Thalassoroseus pseudoceratinae: one gene and its partner. The protein of the gene in region 1 binds, or shares a complex with, the protein of each later gene. Links are inferred from orthologs where the notes say so. Each region holds a gene or a part of one and is shown in the gene's direction. Other genes may lie near its edges. The genes, in order: G6R38_RS05995 and G6R38_RS00680.

Region 1 (15,431 bases):
ACGGCGTTACCAGGTACATGTCGCCGGCAAACCGAACGCGGAAACGTTCAAGCAGCTCCGCGAGGGTGTGTGGTTCAACGAAGGGAAATTTTTCGTCAACCACATTGAACGCGTCCGTGGGCAAGGCAACAGTACGATTCTGGAAATCGAACTCCGCCAAGGCCGCAACCGCGAAATCCGCCGCCTGTTCGCCCGCGTCGGTCACAAGGTGATGAAACTGCAACGCGTCACCTTCGGTCCGGTCAAGCTTGGCAATCTCGGTATGGGCAAATATCGTCCGTTGCGGGAAGGTGAACTCGAAGACCTCAAAAAACTCGTGCAGCGTCAGAAGGCGAACCGTTCCGGCGGTTCGAAGAAACCAACCAGTGGCAAACGCAAACCGACTGGCAAAAAAGGCGGCGGCCGCAAGTCATCAGGCAAGAGTACAGGTTCCAAACACTCGTCGATGAAGTCATCGGGGCGGCGGGGGCGAAGAAAGCCGTAGGTCGATATGTCGACACTCGAAGATGTGAATCGTTTAAAACTGTGGGATTACCGAATTCAGCACTTCGACGGATCTCGGCTGCTGGTCATCGGAGACAATGACCTTACCTATCATCACGAGGTGGAACTCGTCTTCACAGACGTTTATCACATCAATTGTGATGTCGATTTCCACCATCCTCAGTTTTTTGAAATGGGTTCATGCGGTTGCGGTTGCGGAGCTTTTTTCACTGGAATTCAGGCTGAAGATAAAGATTTTGCAATTGCGGCCGAGAAACTTGAGGTCAGTCTTGGCACAGTCTTTCATTATCGATGCAAAGACCTGCAGCCCGGCGAACGGATCGCCTCCTGGGTTGATACCGATTGATTGCTGGCAAAGTGGCACGACAATTCTTAGATAATCCAACTCCGGCTATTGGTCCCTTGACTCTGGCCCCTGGTCCGGCGATGGTGCGGTTCGCTTCGCTGCACGCACCCTACGGAAATCATGACGGATATTTCGATGAGCACATTGCCTGGTTTGGTTCCCACGGCTCGACAAACACTGGCCACGGTGGTGGCTCATGAGCCGATGGCGAAGGATACGTATCGGTTGCGGATTCAGTGTCCGGACATTGCCGGGCAGATTCTGCCGGGGCAGTTTTTTATGGTGCACGCCCCAGGCCGTACGGATCCGCTGCTGGGCCGTCCGTTCGCGTTGTTCGATGTCTATGAAAAAGACGGCCAACCGATGGGCGTCGATTTCGGTTATGTCGTGGTCGGAAAACTCACGTCGCTGATGGCCGACTGGAAACCTGGTCAACCGGTGGAATTGTGGGGGCCGCTCGGGAATGGGTTTCCGACGCCCGATTGCGAGAGCCTGCTTTGCGTGGCAGGCGGAATCGGGCAGACACCGTTCTTGGCGGTCGTTCGCGAGGCGTTGGGATTGCGGAAGTACGGCGGTGAAGACCGTGAGCTTTCGCTGCTCCCTCGGCAAGTCGGGATGTATTACGGTGTGCGGTCGGCGGATTATTTAGCCGGCGTGAAGGATTTCACCATCGACGGATTGGAATTGCGGTTGGCGACCGATGACGGGTCGGCGGGCCATCATGGTTTCGTCACAGATTTGGTCAAAGAAGCACTGACCTCGGACGATCCACCCGACCGCGTCTACTGCTGCGGTCCCGAACCGATGATGGCCGCGACCGCGAAATTGTGTGCCGAACATAACGTGGCGTGTTGGTTGTCGCTGGAAACCCCAATGGCGTGCGGATTTGGAGCGTGTTTCAGCTGCGTGACTCGGGTCCGTCAAGCCGATGGAGATTGGGATTATCGTCGAACCTGCGTTGAGGGACCTGTTTTTCCTGCCGAAAGTTTGTATCTTGAGGAAGACTGATCAACAACCGTTGATCAATGCCCTCTGTTCTTCTCTTTCGTTGCATGGAACAATCGACGTGATGCTTGCTCGTGAATTGCCATTAACTGCTCTCCGTTTGGTTTTATTGGGAGTGCTAACGCGACTTTTTGTCCCAACTGTAAGTGTTGCCGCCGACGAGGATTTGGCGTCGGTCATGAAGCGTCTTCCCCCTGTGGAAGCGGAAGACGCAATGAAAACATTCAATATCGAAAAAGGCTTCCAGCTTGAATTGGTGGCGTCTGAGCCGATGGTTGCAGACCCCGTCGACGCGTGTTTCGACGAACACGGTTGGATGTACGTCGCCGAGATGCATGGCTATCCGTACTCGGAGGAAAAACGCCAGCAGTGCCCCAAGGGGCTCGGCAAACGCAACGCCGGCACGGTTCGTCTGCTGAAAGACACCGATGGCGACGGCGTGATGGACAAAAGCACGATTTTCGCCGACGGCGTGAGTTGGCCGCAATCGGTGTGTTGCTTCGGTGACGGCGTGTTTCTGTTGGCTCCGCCAAACTTGTATTACTTTGAAGACACCGATGGCGACGACATCGCCGATGTCAAAGAAATTGTTTACTCCGGATTCAAACGCACGAATGTGCAAGCTCTTGCCAACAACATGAAGTGGGGGCTCGATCATCGTATTTGGGCAGCTGGCGGACGCAGTGGTGCAGACCTGAGCCATCGCGGAGAAAAGCTGATTACGCTCGGGGCTCGCGATTTTCGATTCGATCCCAAAACCGAGAAACTCGACGCCGTCACCGGTGGCGGGCAATTCGGCCATTCTTTTGACGACTTCGGCAATCGCTTCGTGTGCAGCAACAGTAACCACATTCAGCATGTTGTGACTGAAGTGGCGTACCTCGAACGAAACCCGTTGGTCAGTGCATCGGGATCGATCCGCACGATTGCGAAAGAAGGGGCGGCTGCCCCAGTGTTTCGTCGGAGTCCCGCTGAACCATGGCGGATCGTGCGAACACGCCGACGGGCATCCGACCCGAATTTCGTCAAACGAGTCGCGAAAACCGAACTCGTGCCAACCGGGTTTTTCACATCGGCAACCGGTGTCACAATTTATCGAGGTGATGCATACCCTGAGGAATATCATGGCAACGCCTTCATCGGAGACGTAGGCGGCAACCTGATTCACCGCAAAACGTTGACGCCAAACGGTGTCAGCTTCATTGCCACCCGCGCGGATCAGAACACGGAATTCATTACCTCGACCGACACGTGGTTTCGACCGGTGAATTTTGTGAACGCCCCCGATGGTTCGCTGTACGTGCTCGACATGTATCGTGAAACAATCGAACACCCTTACTCCATCCCGGAAGACATCAAAGCGTTTCTCGATTTGGAAAGCGGACACGATCGCGGACGGATTTACCGGATCACGCCGCCGAATTGGAAGCGACAAACTCCGAAGGATCTCAGCAAACTTTCGCGGGAGGAACTCGTCGCGGAACTTGCTTCCGACAATAGTTGGAATCGGGAAACCGCCGCACGACTGTTGTGGCAGCAGGCGGATCAATCAACGAGTGCCGAGATTTCACAACTGTTGAAGACGCAGTTCTCGAAAACAGAGAATCCAGCCGGTCGCGTGCAGATCTTGGCTACGTTGGATCGCATTGGTGGTGCCGATGCTGCGATGCTTGCGAAATCGCTGAAAGACTCGCACCCAGCCGTTCGGGAATACGCCACCAAAATTGCCACGGCGGAAGTGTTGACTGCGGACGCCATCGCTGAGCTGATGGAAGATTCCTCAGTGCGTGTTCGGCGACAACTTGCTTTCACGCTGGGTGATGTGGATTCGCTCAGTGCATCCACGGGGTTGTTGGCGTTGATGGCGGCGAACGAAAGTGGTGATGTCGCCAAAGCGGTCTTGTCCTCGGTTCCCATGCATGCCGATGCGATGTTGAATTTGTTGATGACAGCCGCTCAAAATCACAAAGCGGAGGTGCTCGGTAAACCACTCAATCCGAAATCTCTGTTGCCAAAACTCATGCAAACGGCGACTGCACTCGACGACAACACGGGTACTTTGAATTGGCTTTCGCGGGTCACGTCTTGGGAACCGAAGAACGCCGCCGATCGTGGATTGCAACGTGGCACACTCGTTGCCATTGCCACCGGTTTGGGGCAACGTCGGCAAACGTTGGCCAAGGTGCTGCAATCTGATGCGGCCACCGACGACGTGCGAAAAGCCGTGGATACGCTATTCCGCGAAGCCGGAAAGACGGCACGCGACACCGATGCTCCCCTGGCGGAACGCATCGCCGCGACGGAACTTCTCGGGCTGTCTGTGTCGAAGACGATTCGAAAAGCTTTGGGTTCATTGCTCACCCCCGCGACCCCGCAAGGTTTGCAACGGGCCGCAATCGCTTCTTTGGTGCAGCACCAGGATTCCGATTCTACCTCCACCGTTCTGAAAAATTGGGGGGGATTAAGCCCAAGTGTGCGGGAGATGGCAGTGAGTGAGTTCCTCTCACAAACCGATGCAACGTTGGCGATGTTGAAAGCCGTTCAGGACAACGACATTTCGCGGACCGACCTTTCCCGTACTCAGCAAGAATCGTTGCGAGAGCATCCGACCAAGTCGGTTCGTAGTCTCGCCGCCCGACTGTTGAAAGCCGAACCAACTGGCGACCGCGACAAAGTCATCGCTGATTGGCAAGGAGTCGTGGAACTTGTGGGCAATGCGAAAGCGGGTCGCGAGGTGTATATGAAGCGTTGCTCGCAATGTCACCGCGCCGACGGAGCCGGTCACAATGTGGGCCCGGATTTGATCTCCATCAAGAACAAGTCGCTGGATGACTTGCTGATCAGTATTCTTGATCCGAACCGTGAACGTCAGCCGAATTACACTTCGTACAATCTCATTACCGTGGACGGGCGGGTCTTTACCGGCATTGTCGTTGCGGAAACGGCTACTGCGATCACCCTGCGACAGCCGGAAGGCAAGGAAGAAACCGTGCCCCGTGATGCGATCGATTTGCTGAAATCCAGTGGCAAATCTCTGATGCCCGAGGGACTCGAGAAAGACATCACGAAGCAACAACTGGCCGACGTACTAGCGTTTATCAAGTCCCTTGAAGACGCCAGTGCAGGGAAAAAATGATATCCTAGTGATGAGGACGATCCGTCCACTGGCGAATGCTGGTGGACGTCGACCTGCCACGGTATTGCGACAGCTCTTTCGTCCAACGAATACGTTGCTGCGATACCATGCCCCTGAATCCACTTTCGCAAACCGCTGCGAAGTTGCGAACGGTTTGCGATCGCTTGGATGCCCGAACTCCTTGTGGTCAAGAACGAACCCAGCAATCGAGTCAGTTATGAAGTGGTTCCGTTGCTTTGTGTTTACAGTCCTCTTGGTTGGCTCTGTGGCCGACATCAACGCCGCTGAGCCAACGGTTGCGGAAACGTTTCTTCGGCAATGGGCGGCCGCTTGGAAGACTTCAAACGTCGATCGCATGATGCAGTTTTACGACGACGGTCCAGAGACTCTGGCGATCGAGTCGCTGGGTCATGTTCGTCAAGGACCGGAGCAGATTCGGAAAATGTTCGAAGGGGCATTCGAGGAGTTGGTCTTCGATCGCGTGTCCGTCACGATTCTCACCCAGAAACGCCAAGACTCCGTGGCGTGGGCGACGTTTCGTTACCGGGCGAATGTTCGACTCAAAGAAACTCAGATGAAATTCGTTTTGCAGTCGCGTGGCACATTCATTCTGCGGAATGATGGCAAGACGTGGAAAATCGCAACCGAACACTTCTCAACCATTCCCGACGTGCCGCGTGTGCAACCAGACCGTTGAGACATTATTGGTTGGTGAACGTGAGGTGGGTTTTCAAAATCAGGACGCAACTCGGGCCGTGCGTGATCTCGCCGATAAGCACCTTCTCCACCGCTTCGGCCAACGGGACTTTCACGCGTCGAATCACTTCCGTACCTTCCGGAGATGGGTCGACAAATTGCAGCCCTTGAGCCAAATACAACTCCGTCGGTGAGACAAGACACGACGTGAGCGGATCGACCGTGCCAAGTTTGACGAGGCTTGACGCGACGACTCCGATTTCTTCCTGAAGTTCACGAGCGGCGGTTTGGCGTGTGTCTTCGTTGGCTTCTGTGCCCCCGCTGACAGCTTCGAGCGTGTCGCGACCCACACCGTAGTGGAATTCCTCGGTGAGATACACGTTTTGTTCGTCATCGACTGCCAACACACACACGCCAGGTTTGACGTACACCACGGTGTAAGTTCCGGGTTCGCCATCGGGACGAATTACGTCATCCTGTCTCAACGTGACCCACGGGTCGGCATGAATGGGGCGTTGCTGCAAAATCTTCCACGGTCCGTGTTGCATGGTTTGTCAGTTGTCTGTTGAGGGTGGCTCGACCGCTGGAAAACGAGCGGGAGATTTGGGTTGCTCGTCGGTCGCGGGTGGTTTGCTTGATGATTTGTTCTGCGGTGGTTCGGTTTCGTTGATGAAGCGATTCAAGATGCTGAGATATCCGTTGAGAGCCGCACCATCGGGACCGAGGTCTTTCTTCAGGTCTTCGAGGGCATCACGGGAGGTGATCGCGTCTTTACGAAGATCCCCGAGATTCTTGCGACCGGTCATCAAGCCACCAACCATGTCGTTGAAGTACGACTGTGCTTCCGGTGCAGCCAGCAGTGGGAACGCTTGCTGAATGTCCTGCAAATCTTTCGGGGCGATCGTGCCACCCCGTTGGAGTTGCTGAATCACATCGTCGGGAGACGCTCCTTTTTGACCGGGAACGGCACGACCGGTGAGTTGGTCGATGATGTCCTCCGGCGTTTTCACGGTGGACATCGATGTCGGCGATTCGGGTTGCGGAGCCGGATTCGTTTGGGCGGGTGGTTTCACATCCCCCAGGTAGATGGCACCGACTTTGTCTCGAGGGATGATGATCTTTCCCAGCAAGTCGCTCTTGAGTGTGAGCGACTTTTCGGAAAGCGATACGACACTGCCGGTAATCCGGTCGCCGTTGATCAGTTGAACTTCCTCAGCAGTCACAATGCCTGCAGCAACCAGAAAGAGCACACCAACACCAATGCGACTGATCCAACGAGTTACCCGCTGCATTGTATTTCTCCTGTGAGTGGTCGGCCCGAATTGTGTTCACTCTACGGATCCGTGAACCGTCTGTCGATGGTTTTCGGGCAGACTCGTTGAACCTTGGGAAGCTCTTGCGTTTCTGATGATCCCCGACAACGCATGTTGTGCAAACACAACATCTTCGGTGGCATGTTTGAAGTCGGAAACATGAATGTTCAAAACCTCGAACGGTGCTCGCGTGCAGTATTCAGCGGAACATGTTGATGGGTTTGGTGTTACGGCGTGTGTTCAAATTTATTTTGAAGTGGTGTCGGTTTCCGGTCCGCTCTTTGCATTTCCAAGGTGTTGTCTTCGGTTGTCCTGAGAATCCCCCGCGGATGTCCGCGGATGCTTCCGGATAGCAATCTTTCAATGACAGACACGAGGAGACAACAGCCAATGGCCTCACGCCGCAAAAAGCGTATGACGATTCATCTTTGGAACAAAACAACCGTTCTCGATTTGGGAGAAATCGAGATTTGGGATGGTGCGGACTTGGCGTTGCTGCGGGATACGCTGTCCGAGCAAGTCGAGAGTGAAGGCGTGCGGCGGTTGGGTGTCAACATGCAGTTCGTGAAGTACATCCCCAGCGGATTCTTCGGCATGTTGTACGATTGGCAGGAAAAAGGCATCGAGATTCGTTTGTTCTCACCGCAGCCGAACGTAGCCGAGATGTTGTGGTTTCGTCAATTCTTCGATCTGACCGAAGACGGCAGTTACCTGCTGCAAAGCGAACCCAAGGAAGACATGGTCGCCACGGAACCAGTCGCTGAAGTTCCCGATGAATGGGCGGACCTCAGCGAATGGGAAGAAGTGCACGGTCGGTCGCTGAGTCGTAGCAGTCGGTGAGAAAACGTCGGTCGTTGGCAACGAGACTACTCGCCGTCCGGACTTCCGACTTGTGGCCGCGACGCTCGGTGGATCATCGCCAAGCGGCGGATGACTTCTGCGGCGGTCTTGCGAGGCAACTTCGGCATCTGCGTGGCTTTCTCCGCCTGTTCGAGCAATCGCTGAACCTTAGACACCGGACGGTTTAGCCGGCGGGCGATCGGTTCCAGCACACGGTCTTCGTGACCGTGCATCGTGCCAAGTTTGAGTTCCTGACGAAGATGGCTGAGATACGCCTCCACCATTCGTCCGGAACTGCGAGCCTTCCACGCGTGGCTTCCCACGGTATCGGTGTGATCGACGAGATTTCGCCGAACTGCCGAGGCTTCCGGTTCGATCGGTCCGAATCGGCGGTTCCGCCACCAAGCGAACAGCAACACCAGCACGAAGACTTGAATCGTGACTGATCGCAACGGCGGTTCCAACAGCAACCCTACCACTTTCGGTGTGCTGCTAGCGTTCAAAGATTCGTCGAGCATCACGCGTTTGATCGGATGCGAGTTGACGGCGTTGTAGTCGTGACGGTCGGTCTTCAGAACGGCAAACGCAAGGATGGGGTTGTCGTCCCATGCGAGCGATTGGTTCCAGAACAGAAAATCGGTCGCGACCAAAATGACTTGCCCCCGTCCGACTTCCTGTACCACCGCCTGTTTGTAGCCACTGTATTCAATCAGTGCTTGCGAATTGGGTGCGTCAACAAAGGCCGACGATTCCCAATACAGATCACCGAACTCGATCAGACTGGTATGCACCACACCGGTGGTGTCTTCGTAGCGGTCGGCCGCGGTGGCGTCTTCGAGCGGTCTGACGTGCATGTCGAGACCGGGGATCGACAAGCCTGGCGAGTCGTCACGGGCGGCAACCAACAGGGTTCCCCCTTGGCGAATCCACGTGAGCAATGCGTCCCATTCATCCGCAGTCAGCTCGCGACCTGGTCCCAGCAGAGCCAGCAACGAACCGCGTGCGAATCCCGTCGATTGTTCTCGTTTGGTGAGCGACGAGAACGAGCGTTTCACTTTCCAGCCGAGTTTCTCACCCTCCTCGCGTAACAACCGATAGAACGCCAGTTTGCCTTCCGCTTTGGTGCTGTAGCTGTCGTAGTCAGAGCCTGGCGAGAAATTGGGAAACCAGAAGTGCATGCTCGCCACGCCCAACACCACGACCAACCATAGCCAAGAACTGCGGGGGAACGAAGGAGTTTTGCCGGTCGAGGTGGGCATGGTTGTCAGGTGTCAGTGTTGAAGGGATCCCAATCGCAACGCACTAAGCGCCGTTCTCCATACTGGTTGCGAAACCAGCTTCGTAACCGCCGAGAGTTTTCTCGAACAGTGCTTTGGTCGGTTCACGACGGCCAAAGCTGATCGGCTCGAACACACGCACGATTGACCGAAACGCCTGGTATTCGGTTCTGTTCTGGCGTAAGGCTCGGAGGTAATCGCGAATGGTGAGACCGCGTCGGTAGCGGATTCGGTTGGTCCGTTCGATGCGGCTCATGGCGCCCATTGTGAGTTGAGCAATCGCGTCGCGATAGTTCCCTATCGCCGCCAACTCACGAGCTTTGGCAATATACACATCGGGCGGATGTTCGCCGGGAGCGTTCTCCGGTTCGTTGGCGTTCGACGGCAGATCGCCACCGGTTTCGTGCTCATGATCGAGTTTCGTCGGCAGTTCAAAATCCTTGATCGCTTTGATGATCAGCCACAGAATCAAGCCGATGACAACACCCAAAATCGCGTAGGCCAACAAGTGAAACAGTCCTGCGACGAATCCGGCAAACGAGCTGGACGCGGGCGATTGGGACGCGAGTTCCTGTTCGTCCTCGTCCGGTTCGTTGATTGGCTCTGAAGGTGGTGGATTTTCAGCCGGGGGATTGTTCTGTCGAACCGGCGGGAGCGGCTCATTGTTCTCGCGTGGATTGTTGTCGCCGGCGGGGTTTTGGTTTGCTCCGTTTTCCCCGCCGTTGGGGTTTTGGTTATCGCCGTTATTCCCGGGGCCCGCCGGATTGCCATTCCGGTTGTCGGCATTATTGTCCAATCCGTCATTAGGCTCGGTGTTGTTTTCACCACCGAGCGGGTCGTCTTCGTCTCCGGGGCCGCCAGCGTTTCCGGGCTGATTGTCGTTGGCGTTCTCACCGGGTTGGTTGTCTTGGCCGAAGTTGCGATCGGCGGGGTTCGGGATGTTGTCGTCGATCTCGGGAAAATCGTTCCGCCCAAGATTCTCACCGATGTTGTTGCCCAGTTCGCCGGGGTTCTGGCCATCGGGGGTGTTGCCGCCGAAGGGATCGGTTCCCTGTTGTTCGTTGGGGCCGCGGTTCTCTCCGGGTTGTTCATTGCCACCGAATTCGCGGGGAGCATTTTGGCCGGGGCCGGGAAGTCGTTGGCGAGTGTCCGAGTTCTGAGGCCCCGAGGACGAGTCCGACTGACTCCCCCCCGATCCCGTTCGCATCCGTAGCCGAGTACGTCCACTCCCCGAACCGATCGACTGCCGTCTTGAACTGCCACGTCGGAGACGCTCGAAATTCTGAAACTCCGGAGACGATAAGATTTCCTCCGCCGTCCGTCGCACACGTCGAGCTTGTGGCGGTTGCGGCCCCGTTTCGGAGAGATCGTCGGCGAATGTCTCGTGGACAATTAGCGTCAAACCAATCGCCAGAATTGATCGCTGTAGGAACGTCCAACTACAAGATTTCATGAGTGATCCAGAAATCGGCTCTGCGTTTTGGCATCTCGATATTATACCGGGCGGGACATCAGCGAGCGAGACCCTGTGTGCGAAGTCGCTGGCTTTCTTCGGCCATTCGAAATTGGAGGTCCCAGCAGTCTCGTCGCACACGGATGTCGAGATAGGTAAACAACCACGCGATCCGAGCCAACGGCCACGTTAGGAGTGCGGTCGCGGTGAGCGTGGTCAGAACGAGCGGGTCCGACCGCAGTAATTCCAATGCTCGTCCGGCGGAAAGTTCGGCGGTGAAGGCACGTCCGAAGAAAATCGGCACTTGAAAAAGCAGCGAGATCATCGCGTCCAAAGTTACGAACGCCAACGCCGTTAAACCCAGCCAAAACAGGTTCGTCCAGAATGCCCGAGCGATAAGATCAGCTCCTTCGCTACGGACGATCTTCTTCACATGCGTGGCTTGCCAATTCGGATCGATGCGGTTCAGGCAGGTGCGTTCGAAATTAAATCCGGTTCGCAGCAGCACCCATGCACCCGGCCAAATGCAGAGAATGAGTCCCAGGAGAATCACCCAACTTTCGGGGGGAAACAGCACCAACGCCGGTCCGACAGCGGCCAAACTTCGCACGGACAGTCCCAGATAGAACGCCCGAGCCATACTCCAACTCAAATGTTGATACCGCCCCACGGTGATGCTCGACTGAACCAACAATGCCACTCCCGCAGAACAAAAACCGGTCGCGACTCCGATGCGTTGCAGACTCACTGTAAGGCCAAAGGCATCGCCCATATTGCGAATTAGCAGACCACCTCCGACACCGAGTATCACCAAGACCATGGTGGCTCCGAACAGTCCGCGAGACGAACGTGGTTCATCCTCGCTTGAGCCGTCGGCTTCGGTGAACAGTCGGGGAACGGCATCGTTAATCACAAGCACGCTCAACGCCAGACTGGAAAAGTAGACGGTCGCAATCGCGAATCGCCAATCAAGTTCCCACCATCGTGTGAGGAAATAAACCAACAACGCCGCCGGCAATGCGACCAGCATCCACATGCCAAAGAGCACCGAGTAATTCCGCCCGAAATACACGACTGCCAAATCGAGGCAGTTCGATGTCGTGCGAGGAATCAGAGCGATGGCGGGTTTCGGAGGCATATCTCGGGAATGTGTGATTGTGGAGTTTCGGGCGTTCGGTATTTCGTTACGTCTGGAATTCTTTGATGAATCGGCGGTCGATGGCGTCTTTCCATTTCCACATCCAGCGATGATGAAACGAGAACGGACCCCATTCCATCAATGCTTGGCCATCACCGGTGTTGAGTAATCGCAGATAATTCGATTGTGGTTCATATGGCAGCGGCGGCAGTTTGCGGGAGAGACGTTGTAGGTTCTCCCAGAGCACTGGACCTTCGCGGACCGCGAACACACCGGCTTTGGGAATCGGATTGCTCACGCGTGTCGCCGTATCACCGACAACAAATACAGGATGTCCGGAAGTCGTCTGGTGCGTTGTCTCGACAGCGAGAAATCCGTCATCGGCTTTGGGTAACTGAACCTGCTCCAATACTGGCGGCGGAGCGGCGGCAACGGTCCAGAGAATCAAGTCGGCCGAGAGTCTCGATCCATCCGCGAATTCTAACTGCTCGTCCACGTAGTCCGTGACACGATGATTCGTCCGAACCTGGATGCCTTTCTTGGTCAGAACTTGCATCCCATAACCGACGGTTTGGCTGCGAAAACCGGACAGGATGGTTTCGCCCGCGTCGAACAATGTGAGTTCGGCATCAATCGCGCGGGAATCGAGCAAGGCATCCAGGCAACAGGCAACTTCAAAACCCGCGGCTCCGGCACCGACAATCGCCACCTGCAATGCCGGGGCGTCGTCACCGTGGCCGCTGTCCTCGGTCAGTTGATCTTCCAATCGGTCGAGAAACGTTTGCATCGGCTTGATCGAAATGACTTCCGGGTGCTTCCGACATACCTCTTGACCATTGGGAACCGAGCCAATCCCGATGGAGGCGATCTGGTACCGCAACGGAGGCCGGTCCTCGAACAGCACCTGAGAAGCGTCGGCATCCAATCCCGACATCGGAGAGGTGATCAAATTGACATGGCAACGTTCGGTGAGCCGCCGCAAGTCGATTTTCATGTCCGCATCGTCGTACTGACCAGCCAGCACTCCCGGCAGCATTCCACTGTACGTGGAATGGTCGAATGGGGAAACCAGCGTCAATTCGGTCCGAGGAATTGGATTCTTTTGCCATGCATTGACGATATGCAAATGGGTATGACCCCCTCCAATCAGGACGATCTGCCGGGCGACGGGGGTTTCACTCATGCGGTCCACGACTGAAGGTGTCCTGGTGGTCGAGGTCAAGTTGTCCCATCGTAGCCTGTGCGGACAGGAACTTCAAAACCAGTGACCAATCAATACATGTTAATTCGTTCAATCCACTGAACGCAGATTGCAGCGGATTTGCTGAACAGCTAAGATGCCGGTGGTTGAGTGAGCGACGTGGAACGATCAAGCTCTTCGACCACGTCGCCGATTTCAAAGGAAATGGCCGGAAGAAACGAAAGGCGACCGTTGGGGGATTTTCCGGCTGGCGCGTCGGAGTCTTCTATGGCCGTCAGGATGTAGGGAGACACAGCGATGCGGGTCTGGCCGGGGCGACCCTCACCTTTGGGGGCAACATACGACGGGCAAGGCGTCAATTTCGCCGTTTTCTCGGAACATGCAACACGGGTCGAACTTTGTCTGTTCGATTCGGTTTCGTCACAACGGGAAAGTCATTGTATCCCGTTGGCGGAGCAAACTGATATCGTTTGGCACGGCTATCTGCCGGATGTCAAACCAGGGCAGCTTTACGGCTACCGGATTCACGGGCCGTATGCGCCCGAGCACGGACACCGTTTCAATGCGAATAAAATCGTGTTGGACCCGTACGCGAAGGCGATCGGGCGGGATATCCGTTGGTCCGACAAGATGTTCGGTTACCGAATTGGCGATCCGGCTGGCGATTTGTCTTTCGACGACCGCGACAACGCCGATTGCGCTCCCTTGGGTGTGGTGACGAACCCGAAGTTTCGCTGGGGCAAAGACAAACGCCCCCGCACACCGTGGCATCGCACGATCATCTACGAAGCCCACGTCCGGGGGATGACAATGCGTCACCCGGAAGTTCCTGAACATCTGCGGGGAACGTACGCGGGGTTGGCGTCGAAACCGATCATCAAATACCTGAAAGACTTAGGCGTCACTGCCGTCGAATTGATGCCGGTGCATCATTGTGTGAACGATCGGCATTTGGTCGAGAACGGTCTGAGTAACTATTGGGGTTACAACACGATGTCGTTCTTCGCACCGGAGCAGCGATTCGCCGCGACCAAGTCTCCCCGGAATGCGATCCGGGAATTCAAGAAGATGGTCAAGAAAATGCACGCCGCGGGAATCGAAGTGATTCTCGACGTGGTCTACAACCATACCGGCGAGGGCAACCACAACGGACCGACGATCTCGCTACGTGGGTTGGATAACGCCAGTTACTACCGCACCGTGCCCGGAAACGAGCGGTATTACATGGACTACACCGGCTGTGGCAACACGCTCAACATGCAATCGCCGCGTGTGTTGCAGCTCATCATGGATAGTCTGCGGTATTGGGTTTTGGAAATGCGGGTCGATGGGTTCCGATTCGACTTGTGTAGTGCTCTCGCACGGGAATTGCACGAAGTCGATAAACTCGGGGCGTTCTTCGATATTATCCATCAAGACCCGGTGCTCTCGAATGTGAAGCTCATCGCGGAGCCGTGGGATCTCGGTGAGGGCGGTTATCAGGTCGGGAATTTCCCGGTTCTGTGGACGGAATGGAACGGCCGATATCGTGATACCGTCCGTTCGTTTTGGCGAGGCGACGGACACGCCGTCAGCGAGTTTGCGACGCGACTGTGCGGGTCGAGTGACCTCTACGAACACAGCGGGCGTCGACCGTACGCGAGCATCAACTTTGTGACCAGTCATGATGGGTTCAGCCTGAACGATTTGGTCAGCTACAACCACAAACATAACCTCGCCAATCAGCAGAACGGTGAAGACGGCGATAACCACAACATCAGTTGGAACTGTGGTGCCGAAGGGCCGACCGATGACGAGGAAATTGTCCGGCTCCGTACGCGGCAGATGCGGAACTTCCTGACGACGCTTTTGCTTTCGCAGGGCGTGCCGATGATCCGTATGGGGGACGAGTTCGCCCATTCGCAAGGCGGCAACAACAACGCCTATTGCCAAGACAACGAAATCAGTTGGCTTGATTGGGAGTTGACCGAACCGCAGAATGAATTGCTTCAATTCGTACAACGAGTGATCAAGTTTTGGCGGGATCAGCCGGTATTCAAACGGCGACACTTCTTCCAAGGTCGGGAAATTCGCGGGACGGATGCGACGGACATTCAATGGATCGCGCCTGATGGGCGGGAGATGACCGATCGCGATTGGCAAGCGGCGAGTGCTCGCTGTCTCGGGTTGCAACTCGAAGGCGAGATGATGCACGAAACCGACGAAAAGGGCCGTCCGATCGTTGGGCAAACGATTTTGCTATTGATGAATGCCCATCATTTTGACGTCAATTTCGTGTTGCCGGCACACGGCCCCGACGAATATTGGCAAGCTACGATCGACACCCAAGTTCAGCGTCCGAAGAAACGCTGGTTGCCTGAGGGCTTCGAATATCATCTTGAGGGGCGTTCCATGGCGGTGTTGGAACTCAAGCGAGTCCGACCGCAAACGCTTGCCAAGGTTGCCAAGTGGTTCAAGCTCGAAGACAAACCCGAATCGCAAACGCCAAACCTCCGTGTCGCCCGAGTTGGTGAGGACGACGA
Region 2 (15,425 bases), on another replicon or contig:
CCGAGAAACGCCAACGCCCCCAATCATCGGCAGAAATCCCCTTACTGACGGAAACGGACCGTCTTGCTGAAGTCCAACGCAAGCAACAGTGGATCGCCAACTTCCTAAAGTCCTTTCAGTTGGACGGTTTGCTCCTCCAAAAGCGACACAATTTTGCGTGGTTTACTTGTGGAGCCGAGAACGGCAGCGACGCGTGTGCCGCTGGCAAAGCCGCGGTTTTCATCACCCCGGAAGCTCGGGTCATCGTGACCGACAACGTGACTTCCCCGTTGCTGTTTGAACGCGAACTCGCGGGGCTTGGGTTCCAATTGAAAGAACGGTCATGGCGGGAAGGCCACCGGGGTTTGATTGAAGATTTGTGCCACGGTCGGCAGGTCGGAGGCGATGTGCCACACGCGACTCGTCAGGATTATTCCGATGCCTTGGCCGGTTTTCGACAATGTCTCACGACTGAAGAAGCCATCCGCATCCGTGAATTAGGACGTGATGTGGCTCATGCTGTCGAAGCAACGGCTCGGCGATTGATCCGCGGTTCCACGGAAGCGGCTATCGCCGGGGAAGTGGCTCATCGCTTGATCAAACGACAGGTCGTGCCCTGTCGTTTGCAAGTCGCGGGGGACTATCGGCGTGTCCGGTTTCGCACACAGAGTTACACGCAGTCGCCGGTCAGCAAATTCTGCACACTGACCGCCACCGGACGCCGCGATGGACTGCACGTCACGGCCTCTCGAACGGTCTGTTTCGGAGAACTTCCCCGAGATTTGATCGAAAGTTATCAAGCAGCGATTCAGATCCAAGCAACGGGCATCTGTTTCTCGCGAGAAAACTGGACGCTGCAAGACGTCTGGCAACGTGTCGCCCGAATTTACGAAAAGACCGGATATCCCAACGAATGGGAATATGCATCGCAAGGTGCGGTCGTGGGATATCGCGATCCGGAAGTGCCGATCGTGGTTGGTCCGGTCGACGGAAATGTGTCGTTGCAACAGGGCATGGCGATTGTTTGGCATCCGTCTGTCGGTCCGGCGACATTGGCAGACACCTTGTTAATCACTCCAAATGGCGGAGAATTGCTCACGCCCATGGAGAATTGGCCGCGTGTTCGAGTCCGAGTTCGCTCGACAGCGATCAGCCGACCTGGAATCTTGCGGCGACGGAATACTGATCAACCTGACTCCGAAGAACCCATCGACCCGGCTGCACAAGACTCATTTGCGTGGCTCAGTGACGATCGCACGGGGTTGAGTGGCTTATTTAACGAGTAAGAGGCAAGAAATTTTTTCAAGCGACGATTTCATTGGTCGATTGGCACGGCGTTCGTAGCGTCTTAATGGTCGGGACTACACACTCCCTCGTACTCATGGTAGAATTGCCAATACTGGCATTCACAGAATCATTTCGCTTGAGTGTCAGAATCATACGTTCTTTTCACTGAAGATCGGACGGCCATTCGCTCTCATTCTCCAACCGAGCGTAAATCATGACGGATCGTTCCCCTTCGAATTCCATATCGTTCGACGAATTTCGTCCAGATCAAATGACGGACGATCCCCCGGTTGCGAACGCTGTCGACGAACCCGATGTGCCCCCGCCCTGGTTTCGCGGGAAATCGAAACCGTCTCAGTCTGTTTCAGACGGTTCTCCATCATCCGAACGAGTTGTGTCGGAACGTCGTCCACCGATCAAGCAGCGGAATTCTTCTTCCAGACCGCCGCAACTTCAGAATCGCCCTCCAATTCAGGATGCAGAGACAGACGATTCCACCAAACGGAATGAAATTGTTCACCCGCGGGCCTGGTATCTGGTTTGGTTGACGGACTTACAGAATCTTGTCACCGGTCGCGTCAAATTTGCTCGGCTTGGGTTGCTGATCTCGTTTTCACTGCATTTCATGGTTCTCGCATTACTTGGGCTTTGGATCGTTTCGCGTGATCGAGAACAGCAAGTGGAGATTGTGGCCGAACTGAGCGAACAGACCCAACCCACGGAATTTGAGGAAGTCGACCTGCAATTTAATGCCCTCCCGGAATTCAAACCGGAAGGACAGAACACGGTCGACGAACTTCCGCCAGTCAGCACGGAGAACTTGGCCATTGACGCCAATGTGCAAACGCTGCTTGAGGGTGGGGACGGTCCCGTTGGGGATGTCGGTGGCGGTATTGTGTTGCCGCCGCAAGCACTCAAGAAGGGAAGTTTTGCGGTCTGGACCGAACCCCGCGATCCGATCCCGAAAGAACCTTACTATATTATCATTGATGTTGATATCAGTAGCTTGGACAAGAAACTCAAGAGTTACCCCAAACGTGATCTCTCGGGTTCTGTGGTCGGAACGGATAATTACGAACAAGATTTCGGCGGACGTCGTGAGCGTGGAAACCTTCCGATCGTGGACGAGCATGTGCGGATGAAAGTTCTCGTCCCCGGGGCTGCACGACTGGTCCGCGATACCATCAAAGTCAAATCGAAGTTGCTTAACGAGGAACAGACGATCACGATCGTTTTCTAGCGGATGCGGCAAACCGGCGGTCAATTTCCGATTTGATCCCGAGTCGGCCCCGGATATGTACTAGATTTGTGGAACAGGAAATCTCCCCGTTTCGTTCCGTTGGCCCCTCCCGCTATGTCAATCGACGAGCAAACCATTGCTGAAAACGCGATTTCTTCAGACGACTTGCAGAAGCGTCTGGAAGAAGCCGAACGACGCGTTGAGTCGCAGAATGAATTGGTCCAAGAACTGACCGGACGGTTGGAACTTGCGGCGGAACAGTTAGACCGATTGCAACGGATGGGGGTCGAACGTGGTGAACACGTGCGAGGGTTCCCCAAAGCTGTGGTGGACGAACAAGCCGAACTCGTCCAAGAAATGTCGCGTGTCGTCGAAATCTACGAGGACGTGCAAGCCAGCGAATCGACCGCGTCCCTCCGCATGCAGGTGGAAGAACTCCGAGATTATCTCGAAGAACAGTTTCGGCTCTGGCACGAAAAGCAAGAAGCCGCGAACGCTCCGGAAGAGGAAGAAGACGAAGAGTCGGTCGAATCGGAAATCGAAGACGACGAAGACGAAGAAGCTGCGGAAGTCATCAAAGAAGAGTCGGAACCGCTCGAACCCATCCCGACCGTCCAACCGCCTGAGATCGTTGACGTGAACGTTGCGGATGAGCAGTTCTTAGAGAACCTGGTCAATTCGCAGAATGCGTTTATCGAGTTCCTTGCCACAAGGGTCGAACGGCTTAAGGACAAAGCAGATGCGGAAGACAAATCGACACGAGCCTCGGCAATGAATCTAGCCGACCCACAGGACGAGTTGATCGAAGCGATTCGCTACGCCGACTACGAAATTGCACTCCAGCGGCAAATCACGATCCGGAAAGAAGCGAGGCTCACAGAAGTGGACCGCCGGTTGGAAGAGCAACTTCAAGATCTCATTGGCTGATGACACCCAGCGTCAACGATTCGCAGCCGAACGCTCAACTTGCTCGTATGACGCCGGTTGAATGGCATTTGAGTTGGGTGTGGACTGTTCGGGGAACAGTCGAATCGTGGTGGTGGTGATCTTCTGCTGCACGAATTCCCGTCCGTCGGCCTGACGCACGGCCATGTCGAGCAGGTGTTTCACGGATGCGTGTAACGGCAATCCGGTCTCACGGTCAATTCGACAACTCCCATGTGCGTGGCCGCCACGGACGATGACTTGGACATCGTGGTTTTCGTGGTCGGCTTGCTCACCGAACGTGCGGGTGGTCGCGATCGTACCAGCAATGTCGATGTCAGCAATCCGATCTGTCAGCCGACTGAGACTACAATGATTCTGAATGAACAAAGGAACCGGCCGCGAGAGCGATCGTTCTCGAATCCAAGTATCCCCCGCAGCGACTGCGTGATCAGCCAACGGCAGGTACCCGATGCTGTCGTCAACGAAATTCGCCACCCCTTCTTCGGTCGAATTCGCAAAGGCATTCAGAACCTGTTCCTGTTGGGCAGGGGGGACATCACGAATACATCGTTTGAGGAAATCGGCAAATCCCACGGGTTTCAAGATTCGATGGTCCGGGCCAATCCAAAATGCGAAACCGTTGTTCACCAATCCCCGATAGGGCAGCATTACGGCCGGAAGAGGGCCGGTATCGGAATCCGAATCGAAGCTGATCGTTTTCCCACCAATCTCGTTCTGATACCGCACCCGTTCATAATGGACGCTCAGTTTTCGCCGACCGTCCTCGGTCATCTGTTCCAACCGCAACGTGACCAGCATTTCCAGCCAATCCCGGTTGACGATGTCCCCTTGAGGCATCTTCTGGATCAACGTTTGTTGGACGGTCTTGAGCAGCGGAACACGTCGCCCGGGTTGAAGATTCAATTTCAGGACTGCGGACGGTGTTTGTGCGATGGTTCTTGCCGGTGGCGGTTCCGGAGCGGAAATTTCCGGCTCGATGCCCTCTAAAGTCGAGGCGGCCGCCGGTTGGTCCGAGTCTGCCTCCTCTGAGTTGCCGCAGCCACCGGCGATCAGGGCACAGAAAAACACAAGTAGCCATTGGTTTAGAATACGCATCATATGCATCCTTGCCCGGTGCGATTTTTGAGGGCCAAACCTTATCATCTTCCGTTTCGAGCGCGAAGACGGATTGCACAAGCGTTGAAACACGAACAAGCCGAACGGTCGTTACAACCGGTACACTCAACGAAGCCGGTACGACAGGCGACGATCGGACGACAATCGCGATTCAGTAGGACTACGGGTTTGGGGGTCGATCCCGTTGTGACGATGTTTCAGGTGGAAAGCGTTCTCACGGAATAGAGAATGTCGCCGCTTAGGACTAATTCAACGAGTCGTCCGAGAAAGCGGAATCGTCCGGTTCCAAATGGTTGGTACCGGTTGCCGAAACGGAATCTCGGATGGATGCGACTCGGGTCCAGCGGTCTTATTTGCCACTGGAGGGTGACCATGAAAATTTACGCATCGATGATGCTTGTTGCTGTCGTTTCGATCAGCGGTTGTAAGGTAGCCTCAAAAACCGCGACCTGCGGAGCCACCTGTGCCGATCAAGGTGCGGTGGCTTGCAGTGCCACCAAAGTTTGTGATCCATCGAAGTCTTGCTCGAAGACATCTCCATTTTGCGGCGACTCCAAAGGTTGCAAGCTGGGCAAGAGCCGCGTGAGTTGTGCTTCGACCGGCTGCGTCAAACCCGGCTGTGGCGACGCAACCGGCAAAGGAAACTGCGGCCCCGCAAGCTGTGCTTCCACCTGCATTCCTAAGGGTGCCACCAGCTGCACGACGACATGTGTGCCCAAGTGCGTCTCGCAAGCTGAAACCAAACCGCAACCGAATCCGTTCGTTCAACAAGCGGCGAAACAACCTGAAGCCGCGAAGCAAGTCATTCGACCAACTTCGAGCGAACAACCTGCGACGACTGCAAAGCCAGCCGTGACGCAGATTCCCGCTCAGTTGGTGGACGATGCACCGGCTTACGGTCACTCTTCCGATTACCGTTGGTTGCTAGGTGTGATCCAAAAGGTCAACACGCCTGTTGCAACGACCAAAGTGCGATACGCTCGTCTTGACGAACAGGACGCTTGGGGTGGCAGCATGGTTCTCGCTGAGGATATTCGCCACGACGAATTCCAAGATGGCGATGTTGTCTACGTCGAAGGTCAAATCTTGGCCGATCGTCCCAGCTTGTACGTGAGTGGCCCCTTGTATCGAGCCAACGTGATCCGCAAAGCCACCTCGGCTGACCGAATCAAGGCCACGAAATAGCGAACCAACCGGCGGACGCCCCACCGGAATGTTCAACGAAGGAACCCGTGATCGAGGAGATTTCCTCGGTCACGGGTTTTTCGCATGAATTCGCGGTTGTCACACCGTCCGGTGCAACTGCCGACCATTATTGGTCTTGGTAGACCTTGGTGCTTTCTTGCTCAACAACTGGTGATCGCAGCGTATCGGATTGAGCTTGCACGGAAACTCGGAAGTCACCGGGTTTCGTACCTTTGATGTTGACGCGATAGATCGCATCGGCACGCGGAGCCAACTTGGGCAGGGCACCGAAGAAGACCGTTTGGCCTTTGACGGTAGCTTTCGTCGGGCCACGGGAGTTGGTGATTTCCATCCCATCGGGCACATCGAGTTTGATCTGCACGTTGGTGGCGTAGTCCGTACCTTGGTTGGTGATCAGGATTTCGTAAGCGGTTTCCGCTCCCACTTCGACTGGGTCGTCGATATCGACAACTTCCAGCAAGATAGCAGCAATCCCTTCGACGGTCGTCGCATGACGAGCCATGCAGGTCAGTCCGCGTTCAGCTTTCGCGGCCGCCAACAGTGGGAACTCACCACGATCCAACGCTTTCAGATCACATTTGACGACAACTTCTTTGCCGGGTGGAATCTGATTGACAAACCAGTTCACGGTTTTGCTAGCCGCATCGAACTTGCCGAAGTCGGTGGCTCCGAGGAAGCCGAACGAGCGAGGGACAGCACATCGAATGTGCACGTTGTCGGCCGGAGCGGTCCCTTTATTGACCACTTTGACTTCGAACGTCGCCGGACGATTCACGTAGCGGAATCCAGGGCCGTCGATTTCCATCGCCAAGACGGCACCGATCCCTTGAACCTTGCGTGTTTGCTCCGCTTTCAAACCGTGATCAGCAACAGCGGTGAACGTGCAGAGGTGTTCGCCAAGTTTCGTCACATCAGCCAACACGCGAACCGATCGTGATTCGCCAGGATTCAAAGTGCCGATTTCGTAGGTTGTGCCTTTGGCGAGCGGTCGCAAGCCTTCGGAGTAAGCGACTTTGAGCAGCGTGTTCGTGGTCGGGCCCGTTCCCGGGTTTTCGATCACAATGTTCATGATGGCTTGGTTGCCGATGACGACCGTTTCCGAACCGTCAGCAGCCAATGTCAGTTTCGGCTCGATCACTTCGAACTTTGTGTTCGCGGTGGTGCTGTAAGTCACGCGAGCATGACTTTCCGCTGGTCCGGCTTTGACCGGCTTCAGACGCAACGCGATCCGAACTTCTTCGTTCGGCTCGATCTTCTCGACCATCCACATTTGGTCGTCGCCGACTTTCTCCGGACGAGGACGCGAGTTGATCAACTCGAACCCGGTCGGAAGAACATGATCGATTGCCACCTGTTCAATCGTGACTGCGCCTCGGTTGCGAAGAACGAGTTCGAAGTCGTCTTCCGCACCGACCATGATCGCTTCAGGCGTGACCCAATCGACCGACAAGCTCGGAATTTGGCTTTTAAACGTCTTCACATAAGGTGTCGAACCATCACGTGGAGTGACGTTCATTCCGATCGACGGTCCCAATGCATTGATGCGAACTGTGGAACTCGGTTGCGCCGGCAGTTTCGCGGCTTCCTTCTTCACCGTGGGCAAAATCGTTTTTGCCGGCGGCACTTTGAAGTCGGAAGTCGGAGCCGCTTTTTTCGGCGGCGCGATGGGAGCCGCGAACGGATTGGAACTTGGTTCCGGTTTTGGCAACGGTTTCCCGTCGAACTGTGCGTGTGCTGTCAGCGGCCAAGCGATGGTCGTGACAAGCAACATCAATAATGGTTTCACCAACCCAACCTTCTTCATGTCGACCTCCGTGGCCAAATTCGAAAACACTGCCCGCAACCGGCGCTCAATATGTGTCTTGAACGAGTCGGCTTCCTGCCGAGAGTTTTGGTCGTGAATCCGCGTGATCCGAAAACGCTCGAACTTCAGCCGAATCGCGCAGGATTTCTACTTAGTTCGAGATCGGCATTGTGGCCGACAAAATAGAGAAGTTTTTCCGGTTTTACGGATTAATTCTGCGGATCAGGTCCCGTTCATGAACAAAGGTCACGATTCTCCAATTCGACTCAAGTCCTGATGAGCGTCATGCGGGTGATTGCAAAATCATCCAGTTTTCAGAACGTCGAGCAGCATCCGGATCGGCGGTATATGGGATATCCGCAAGCTGACGCTGATATTCAACCGGAAGATCGTGCTGGGCGGCACCACGGATGATGTATTCTCGATACCAACAGAATGCCGTGAGACGCGGAACGGTCCAGTCGGGTCGGGCGGTGTAGAGATTGACAGTCTGGATCGCTCCGTCACTGAGTTCGACCTTCGCGGTGGAACAATCGTAACCCACGCCGACACCTTCGCAGCGATCGAGTTCCGACTTGCTCAGACCGGACACGCGGCGGACAACTCCCCACATGAAGTCGCCTTCACGCCCAGTCCACATCGCATCGGCCTTCGCCGAGCCATCGTATCCGCGTTTGTGCATCCGAAAGACGTATCCCCGCAGCCGAGCACAACCAAGCCGCTCCGTTTCACCGATTCGTGCCGTCAGGCGTTCGATGCACATGTTGGAGCCGTAGCAGAAAATCAAGTTGGACATAATGACGATTAGCGTTTGTCGGACAGTCGAGTTTGGTAGTTCAAAGCAACGAGAAATGACCTCTGCGATTGTTTTCCGGGACTCGTCACTGAATTTCCCTGATGGAAACGGGTAGAATACCGACTGAAGCAAAATCTTGCGGACAGTTTCGCGGAACTTTTCCAAGATTACGGGGTTCCATCAATCAAACCAACCCTGCATTTGCAGCGAATGAAAGTCCAAGGAGATCGGAATGGGTCCGGCGTCTGCCGCCTCTCAAACTGATAACACATCAGGTACTCAGACATCGACGGCTGGAAAAGAGGCCAACGGTTGGCTGCACGATCCCGATGTGCAATTGATGTTGCGAACTCAGCAGGGGGACCGACAGGCTTTTGAACAACTGGTGTTGGCCTACCAGGACCGATTGGTCGGCATCTTCACGCACATGATTGGCAGTCAGGAAGCGGCCGAGGATTTAGCCCAGGAGGTCTTCCTCCGTGTTTATCGTTCACGCGAACGATACAAACCGAAGGCGAAGTTCTCGACTTGGTTGTTCCACATTGCCAACAATTTGGCGAAGAATGCTCGGCGATCGTTGGGTCGTCGGAAGGAAGTTTCCTACGAATCACGCCCCACCGATCAATCGTCCGGCGATTTCGCCAGCCACGTTGCGGACAAGTCCGGCCTGATGCCGACCAGACAGTTAGCCAGACGTGAACTACAAGGAATTGTGCAGGACGCGCTTGATACTCTGAGTGATCGCCAACGGATGGCCGTACTTCTACATAAATTTGAAGGCATGAGTTACGCCGACATCGGGCAGGCCATGGAACTCAGTCCGGCGGCGGTAAAAAGTTTGTTATCGCGGGCTCGTGAGAACCTGCGGATGAAACTCGAATCCCAAATTCAGTAAAGCAGTTAACCTTTCAAGCCCCCTTTTGTCGCATTAAAGCACTTTCGATGAATTCCTCCGAACCGCTCAACGAAGATCGCTACGAACAGTTCGTCGCCTATTTGGACGGTGAGTTGGACGAAGCGTCCTCACGCAGTGTCGAATCCACATTGGCCAACGACGAACACGCTCGCAACGAAGTCGCAGCGTTGGCTCGCACGTGGGATCTTCTCGATGAACTGCCTCGCGTGGATGTCTCGAGCGACTTCACCGAGAAAACGCTCAGTTCGGTTCGGCTCGACACGATCGTTGAGAAAGAGGACGCAGACTCCGAACGTCCCAACGGGCAGAAGTGGCTGATCAGTGCGATGCTAGTTGTGGGAATGGTCTCGTGTTTTCTAGCCGGTCTGTTTCTTGTGCAGGGTATTAGCGACCCGAAAACCGACGTCATGTTGCAAAATCTTCCGGTAATCGAGAACCTAGAAACTTACGAGGACATCGGTGACGCCGAATTTCTGCGTCGGCTTCAGGAAATGAAAGACTTCCAAGATGCGGTGGAAACTCAGCCCGAATAAGCGGTTGCCCGAAGCAGTCTTGTCCACGCCGGTGTGGTCTGCGCTGATTGTCTGCAGCGTGTTTTGCATGTCGGGAACGGATCAGCGTCCGACGACACCGTCAATTTCGCCGGACGAAATTGACGCCCGACGCGCCCGCATTAAAGCAATGTCCGCGAGCGATCGCAGTCGGTTGCAGCAGAACCTCTCGCGATTCCTGGCGTTACCGGCTGAGAAACAAGCTGACTTGGTCGAACTTCATCGTCAGATTGAAAGCGATTCCGCGCTCCGCGACACAAAAGAGAAGTTTGAAGAATGGTTGAGTAATCTTTCCCCATGGCAGCGGCAAGAACTCACGAGCCAATCGACGGTTGATAAAAAACTCACGGTCGTACGAGGAATTCTCACAAAGCAACGACAGCAACGCGAGGAATCTCGGCAACTTCAGCAACGTGTCGAGGAGATTTGGGCCAAGCATTGGGACGCCAAACCGCCGCGGTCATTCAAGATGCCAACGGCCGCACTGGACCGCACCATCGACTTCTTGGAACAGCAACTTCCGAAGGACGAACGCCCGTCAAAGAGTCTTTCAACTCAGAGTCGACGCGCCGTCGTGCTGCTGAACGTCTTGGACCACTATGCGGACCGGGAGAACGCCCAGGAAGAACCAATCCCCTTGGAAATCTTCAAGGAGATCGAACGGAAAATTCGAGAGCGTCAGAGCGTTCCCCGTCCGCCGTTGATTCGGGAAGACGACAAAGACCCTTCTCGCAACGTCACTCGACTGTTGGCCTGGAACGTCTTGTTCATTGGCTTCGAGGAAATTCTCAGCGAACGGCCCCGTCCGAAAAACCACGAAGAATTGCTGGAATTCGTCGATCAGTTTGATCCGAAGTATCGCCGCGACTTCGAAGAGATGTCTAAGCGATCTCGTTCGGAAGCATTTGAAAAGCTGAGTCGAACATTCACTGACTTGTACTTTGAACAGCAAGCACCGGAGTTTCGTCGCGAAAGTGAACGGCTTCGGGAACGGATGAGATCACTTGGGTTATTCCGCGATTGGCAACCCCGCCGTGGTGGACGCGGACCGGACCGTGATGGTCGTGGCCCTGGCGGACCCGGTGGACCAGATCTTGGCCGTGGTCCTGGCGGAGGTGATCGTGACGGACGCGGCCCACGATTCAGACGAGAAGGGGAACGTCCGCCGGAAGACGATGACCGATTTCGTCGTCCGCCGAGAGACGATCGCTGATTTGCGAACCTGATCAAATGAAAAAAGCCGCTCGCGGACGAATCCGTGAGCGGCTTTTTCTTAGACTTTCGTGTCCACTCAGTGAGTGAACGACATCCGTGTCTTCACAAGTCGTCCCTGGTGCCTTGGAGCTTGACGAAAACTCGGATTTTGGGGTTGAGTGAGTGAGCCGAACGCCCAACCTGAGTGAACACGAAATTCGCTTTGTCTTCTATGAAACCCTTTTGTCTAACTGGTTTTTTGGTCGGACCAGCCTACCCGGCTAATCCTTGGAACATGGTCCCGAAACCGGGCATGTCTTGTTTCAATGTTTCGAGCCAGGCGGCAGGCTGCCAAATTTCCACGCAGATCACCGCACCGACAATCATCACTTCTTGGTTCGTTGCAACATCCAAGAACTCTCGAAAACCCTCTGGAACCAGCAACCGCGAGCGATTCGCTAATTTCACCGTCTTCGAACGCGTGGACAAGAGGCGACCGAGTCGCTGCACTTCATCCCAACGTTGTTCCATTCGACCAGCCTGGATGCGTTGCTTGATCAACCCGACACCGTCATCCATTCGCTTCTGCCATTCAGCGGCCCGCCACAGACTGAGACAGCCGTAGCGTTCCTTGGCAATGATGGTCTCACCGTCCTCATCAGTGACGGCTTGCGCCATCTCGGTTGGTAGCGAGACGCGAAAGCGATCATCAATGGTCCGTTTGACCTCACCTGTGATGAACGATTCCGGCGGCATCACGAACCTTGCCAGTCGTTAACTTTCAGCCTCCTCTGTTGCAACCAGCCAACCACTCCTTGGAAAACTCAAACTCCAGCCTGGGCACTTTCCCCACCTCATTTCGATCCATGAGGTGTTATTGGGAAGAAATCCCACACCGAAAGAAGTTTATCCGAGTCGATTGTGGAAGGCAAACCAGTTTTCGTGGATTTGGGCAAGAATCCCACAGTTATCCCGCAGCGTTCCCACTGAGAATCGTTGCGATCGCTCAACCCCACCGCGAATCGCACGTGTTTCCCACGGAAAACCCGTGTGGGATTCCTGCCCACACGCGAACCGGTGGCTTTGAAGCCATACTCATCCGAGGAACGTCGTCGGGGGTTCGTTGATTGATAAAGTCTAAGGGTTAGACGGATTTTGTGGATTTTGCTTCAGCGTCATCGGGGGTCTGCCGATATATGAAACTGTCGGCGGGGTTCGCCTCATCGACACCGCGGCTGAAATCTACAAACCCCTAGAATCTCGACCGAGATGTGGGTTTCTGTGGGACAGGCCGTGCTATCGACTGGAGGCAGTTGCAAGATCATTCGGAGGCGATGTTTCAAAACTGTTCGAGAGGCTTGACTTTAAGTCTTGCATCTCTTTACAGTTGAGACGAACGGACGTCACTCCCCAAGGACGTGATCTTGCCCGAACTGACTCTCCGGGAGATCGGAATTGTGACCAAAAAAGAGATCGTCAAAGCCATCTCCGAGGAACTCAACCTTCCCCAGTTGAAGACCAAAGAGATTGTTCAGAAAACATTTGACGCCATTATCGACACTCTGGTTCGGGAATCTCGGATCGAGTTGCGAAACTTCGGGGTCTTTGAAGTCAAAAAACGAGCGGCCCGCAAGGCCAGAAATCCAAGAACCGGTGATCCGGTGGAAGTTGCCGAGAAGTACGTGGTGACTTTCAAACCGGGTAAGGAAATGGAAGAACGAGTGCGGCAGATGGAGGAGGAAGATCGCTTGGCTCGGACGCAGGAAAATTCCGCGTCGGCAGCCGGGGCCGATCCAACCAATTCTTCATCGACTCCTTCAAGCTATCCGCAAGGATATGGCTCGGCGGAACCGACAACTCCTAACCCCATCAACGAAACGCCGGGACACGGACAATCGTAAGATGACATGATCTCTGGTGACGTTGAATGTCACCGGTGAAACACAACATGGAAGTGATCTGCTGGAACCGATCTGGCGGAACAGGCAAGTTCAACGGGACCGAGTCACGCCCTGTTCAGGGAGGAACATGATGCGTAAATTCTTCTGCACCGTGGCGTTGTTGGCAATGATTACGGTCCAAGCGGGGTGTTTCATTCCGCTGTACTCCTCATCGCCCGACGTCCGTACCAAACAACTGATCAACCAATCGGAAAGCCTACGGCATATTCCGGAAATTTGGGAACGAATTTGGTTCCTCGATATGCCCGACTTGCTGACTCCGTATCGGACACACGGTGGGGTGATCTAAACCCATTCGCCATTAGCTAGGGCTTCCTAGTTCGATTGCGTGAAGTTTGCAACACCAATCAGCTAACAGCACGCGACACGTTGCCGAGCGGCTTTGTGATTTGTACGATGGGGATTTCCATCGTACCTCTTGCAAATGAATGCTTCGCGACGTGTCCAACCTTGCTGTCCGCTTGAACCGACTCGCATTGGCCAACCCGATTCTTGTGGCGTCCGGCACGTTCGGTTACGCCCGGGAAATGGGGGCGTTCGTGCCTTTCGACCGCCTCGGTGGAGTGATCCCGAAAACGATCACGCCGCAACCACGGGTCGGGAATTCGCCACCACGAACCGTTGAGACCTCATCGGGACTTCTCAATTCCATCGGTCTCGACAACGATGGTCTCGAAACCTTCGTTGCCAAGCACCTTGAGTATTTGCTCGGGTTGGGAACAAAGGTCATTGCGAATATCGCCGGCAAGACGATTGACGACTTTGCAATGATGGCTCGTCGATTGAATGAGTTCCCCGCGCTCGGCGGATTGGAACTGAATATCTCGTGCCCGAATGTCAGTGGCGGTGTTGATTTTGGCACCGATCCGGAACTCGCTTCTCAAGTCGTGAAAGCCGTGCGGGACGCTTGCGATCTGCCGGTGATTGCGAAACTCACCCCGAATGTGACGAGCGTTCCACGGATCGCTGAAGCCGTCCATTCGGCCGGGGCGGACGCTGTCTCGCTTGTGAACACATTCCAAGGGATGGCGGTTGATTGGCGTCGTCGTCGTCCGATTCTGGGTGGGAACTTCGGTGGTCTCAGTGGACCAGCCATCAAGCCGTTGGCGTTGCGTGTGGTTTGCCAAGTGGCCCGGGCCGTTGATATCCCGATCATCGCGGTCGGTGGCATCTCCAATGTGACGGACGTGCTGGAATTTCTTGTCGCCGGGGCATCGGCTGTTCAAATTGGAACAGCGAACTTCTACAATCCCAAACTCGCTGGTGAGTTGGTCGACCAACTTCACCAAGTTTTGCGAGACGAAAACATCGCCGACGTCACGGATCTAGTGGGCACATTGCAGCTCAACGAACCTCAGTCGAGCAAAGCGATTCTTGGAACGCCGACAGCATCCGACGACGCGGAATCTGAACACAACTCCAATTGACCCCACGAAACGGTGAACACCATGAGTCCACGAGTCCTGTCGGGAATCCAACCCACCGGACGATTCCACTGGGGCAATTATTTCGGTGCGATTCGACAGTACATTGCCCTTCAGGATCACGATCAGGCGTTCTACTTCATCGCGGATTTTCACGCCCTGACGACGGTCCGAGATCCCAAGACATTGCGGGGCTTCACCCAGGATGCCGCCATTGATTTGCTGGCGTTGGGTTTGGACCCCGCGAAAGCCGCTTTGTTTCGACAGTCCGATGTGCCGGAGATTCCCGAACTCACGTGGCTTTTGATGACGGTGACGCAAATGCACCTGCTCGACAAATGCCATGCTTACAAGGACAAGAAGGAGAAGGGCATCGCCGCCGACGCTGGGCTGTTCACCTACCCGGTTCTGATGGCCGCGGACATCTTGGCGTATGACAGTGATATCGTGCCGGTCGGGCAGGATCAGGTCCAACACATCGAAGTGACCCGGGACCTCGCCCAACGATTCAACCACTTCTATGGTGAGACGTTCGTGCTGCCGAACGCGAAGGTTCTCGACACCACCGCCAAAGTGCCGGGCACCGATGGCGAGAAGATGTCCAAGAGTTACGGGAACATCATCGAGCTATTCATGCCGCCAAAGAAACTGCGGAAGAAGATCATGTCGATCAAGACGGACTCCACCCCCATGGAAGATCCGAAAGACCCGGAGACGTGCGCGGTGTTCACGCTTTACAAGCTCTTCTCGAGTGAGGAGCAGCAAGCGACGCTCGCGGAACGATACCGGGCCGGCGGAATGGGCTATGGCGAAGCGAAACAGACATTGTACGAAGCCGCGATGGAGTACTTCGGCGAAGCTCGGGAACGTCGAGCCGACTTGGAACAACGCCCCGACGACGTCGAACAGATTTTGCAAGACGGTGCGGCACGGGCACGTGCGAAAGCCGGAAAAGTACTTGCACGAGCCAAGTCTGCATGCGGGTTGAGCGCGAGGCCGTCAT

Evidence for each region.
Region 2: the proteins of G6R38_RS05995 (region 1) and G6R38_RS00680 are in contact, whole or in part, in a crystal structure (PDB 5UE9), measured with the Lactococcus lactis proteins. The link is inferred for Thalassoroseus pseudoceratinae from one-to-one orthologs. Residues at the interface, in WP_023189152.1 of Lactococcus lactis: Leu4, Gln5, Ala47, Ser48, Met49, Leu50, Leu51, Arg52, Arg53, Met95, Leu98, Arg223, Met224, Ala225, Cys226, Ile228, Gly229, Ala230, Cys231, Tyr232, Ala233, Val235, Glu236, His237, Asn243, His244, Ala245, Lys247, Glu250; in WP_025017116.1 of Lactococcus lactis: Gly25, Phe27, Phe29, Glu32, Tyr33, Lys35, Tyr36, Lys48, Phe56, Thr60, Pro61, Arg62, Val63, Ala64, Glu65, Thr66, Ala67, Ser68, Gly69, Met70, Ile74, Gln77, Pro223, Glu251, Phe274, Ala275, Pro277, Phe278.

What each region holds. Positions count from the first base shown.
Region 1 is NZ_JAALXT010000002.1:97,846-113,276, forward strand. Bases 1-2,921 are described here. They hold G6R38_RS05995 (dihydroorotate dehydrogenase electron transfer subunit), read left to right. Parts: upstream 1-985; coding sequence 986-1,858; downstream 1,859-2,921. Other genes in these bases: G6R38_RS05985 (pseudouridine synthase), read left to right, coding at 1-484; G6R38_RS05990 (hypothetical protein), read left to right, coding at 491-850; G6R38_RS06000 (PVC-type heme-binding CxxCH protein), read left to right, coding at 1,920-2,921. Outside these bases: more of G6R38_RS06000, read left to right, coding at 2,922-4,991; G6R38_RS06005 (YybH family protein), read left to right, coding at 5,209-5,688; G6R38_RS06010 (NUDIX domain-containing protein), read right to left, coding at 5,693-6,235; G6R38_RS06015 (hypothetical protein), read right to left, coding at 6,242-6,979; G6R38_RS06020 (STAS domain-containing protein), read left to right, coding at 7,391-7,840; G6R38_RS06025 (DUF4350 domain-containing protein), read right to left, coding at 7,867-9,099; G6R38_RS06030 (DUF4129 domain-containing protein), read right to left, coding at 9,143-10,570; G6R38_RS06035 (hypothetical protein), read right to left, coding at 10,629-11,708; G6R38_RS06040 (FAD-dependent oxidoreductase), read right to left, coding at 11,755-12,891; glycogen debranching protein GlgX, read left to right, coding at 13,207-15,431.
Region 2 is NZ_JAALXT010000001.1:185,653-201,077, forward strand. What follows is about bases 12,511-15,425. They hold G6R38_RS00680 (dihydroorotate dehydrogenase), read left to right. Parts: upstream 12,511-13,426; coding sequence 13,427-14,425; downstream 14,426-15,425. Other genes in these bases: G6R38_RS00670 (HU family DNA-binding protein), read left to right, coding at 12,511-12,938; G6R38_RS00675 (lipoprotein), read left to right, coding at 13,066-13,287; trpS (tryptophan--tRNA ligase), read left to right, coding at 14,447-15,425; G6R38_RS00690 (hypothetical protein), read left to right, coding at 15,424-15,425. Outside these bases: G6R38_RS00615 (M24 family metallopeptidase), read left to right, coding at 1-1,265; G6R38_RS00620 (hypothetical protein), read left to right, coding at 1,481-2,506; G6R38_RS00625 (hypothetical protein), read left to right, coding at 2,621-3,433; G6R38_RS00630 (DUF6263 family protein), read right to left, coding at 3,446-4,552; G6R38_RS00635 (hypothetical protein), read left to right, coding at 4,943-5,755; G6R38_RS00640 (COG1361 family protein), read right to left, coding at 5,883-7,580; G6R38_RS00645 (gamma-glutamylcyclotransferase family protein), read right to left, coding at 7,864-8,376; G6R38_RS00650 (RNA polymerase sigma factor), read left to right, coding at 8,609-9,271; G6R38_RS00655 (anti-sigma factor family protein), read left to right, coding at 9,319-9,825; G6R38_RS00660 (hypothetical protein), read left to right, coding at 9,800-11,056; G6R38_RS00665 (division/cell wall cluster transcriptional repressor MraZ), read right to left, coding at 11,311-11,793; more of G6R38_RS00670, read left to right, coding at 12,495-12,510.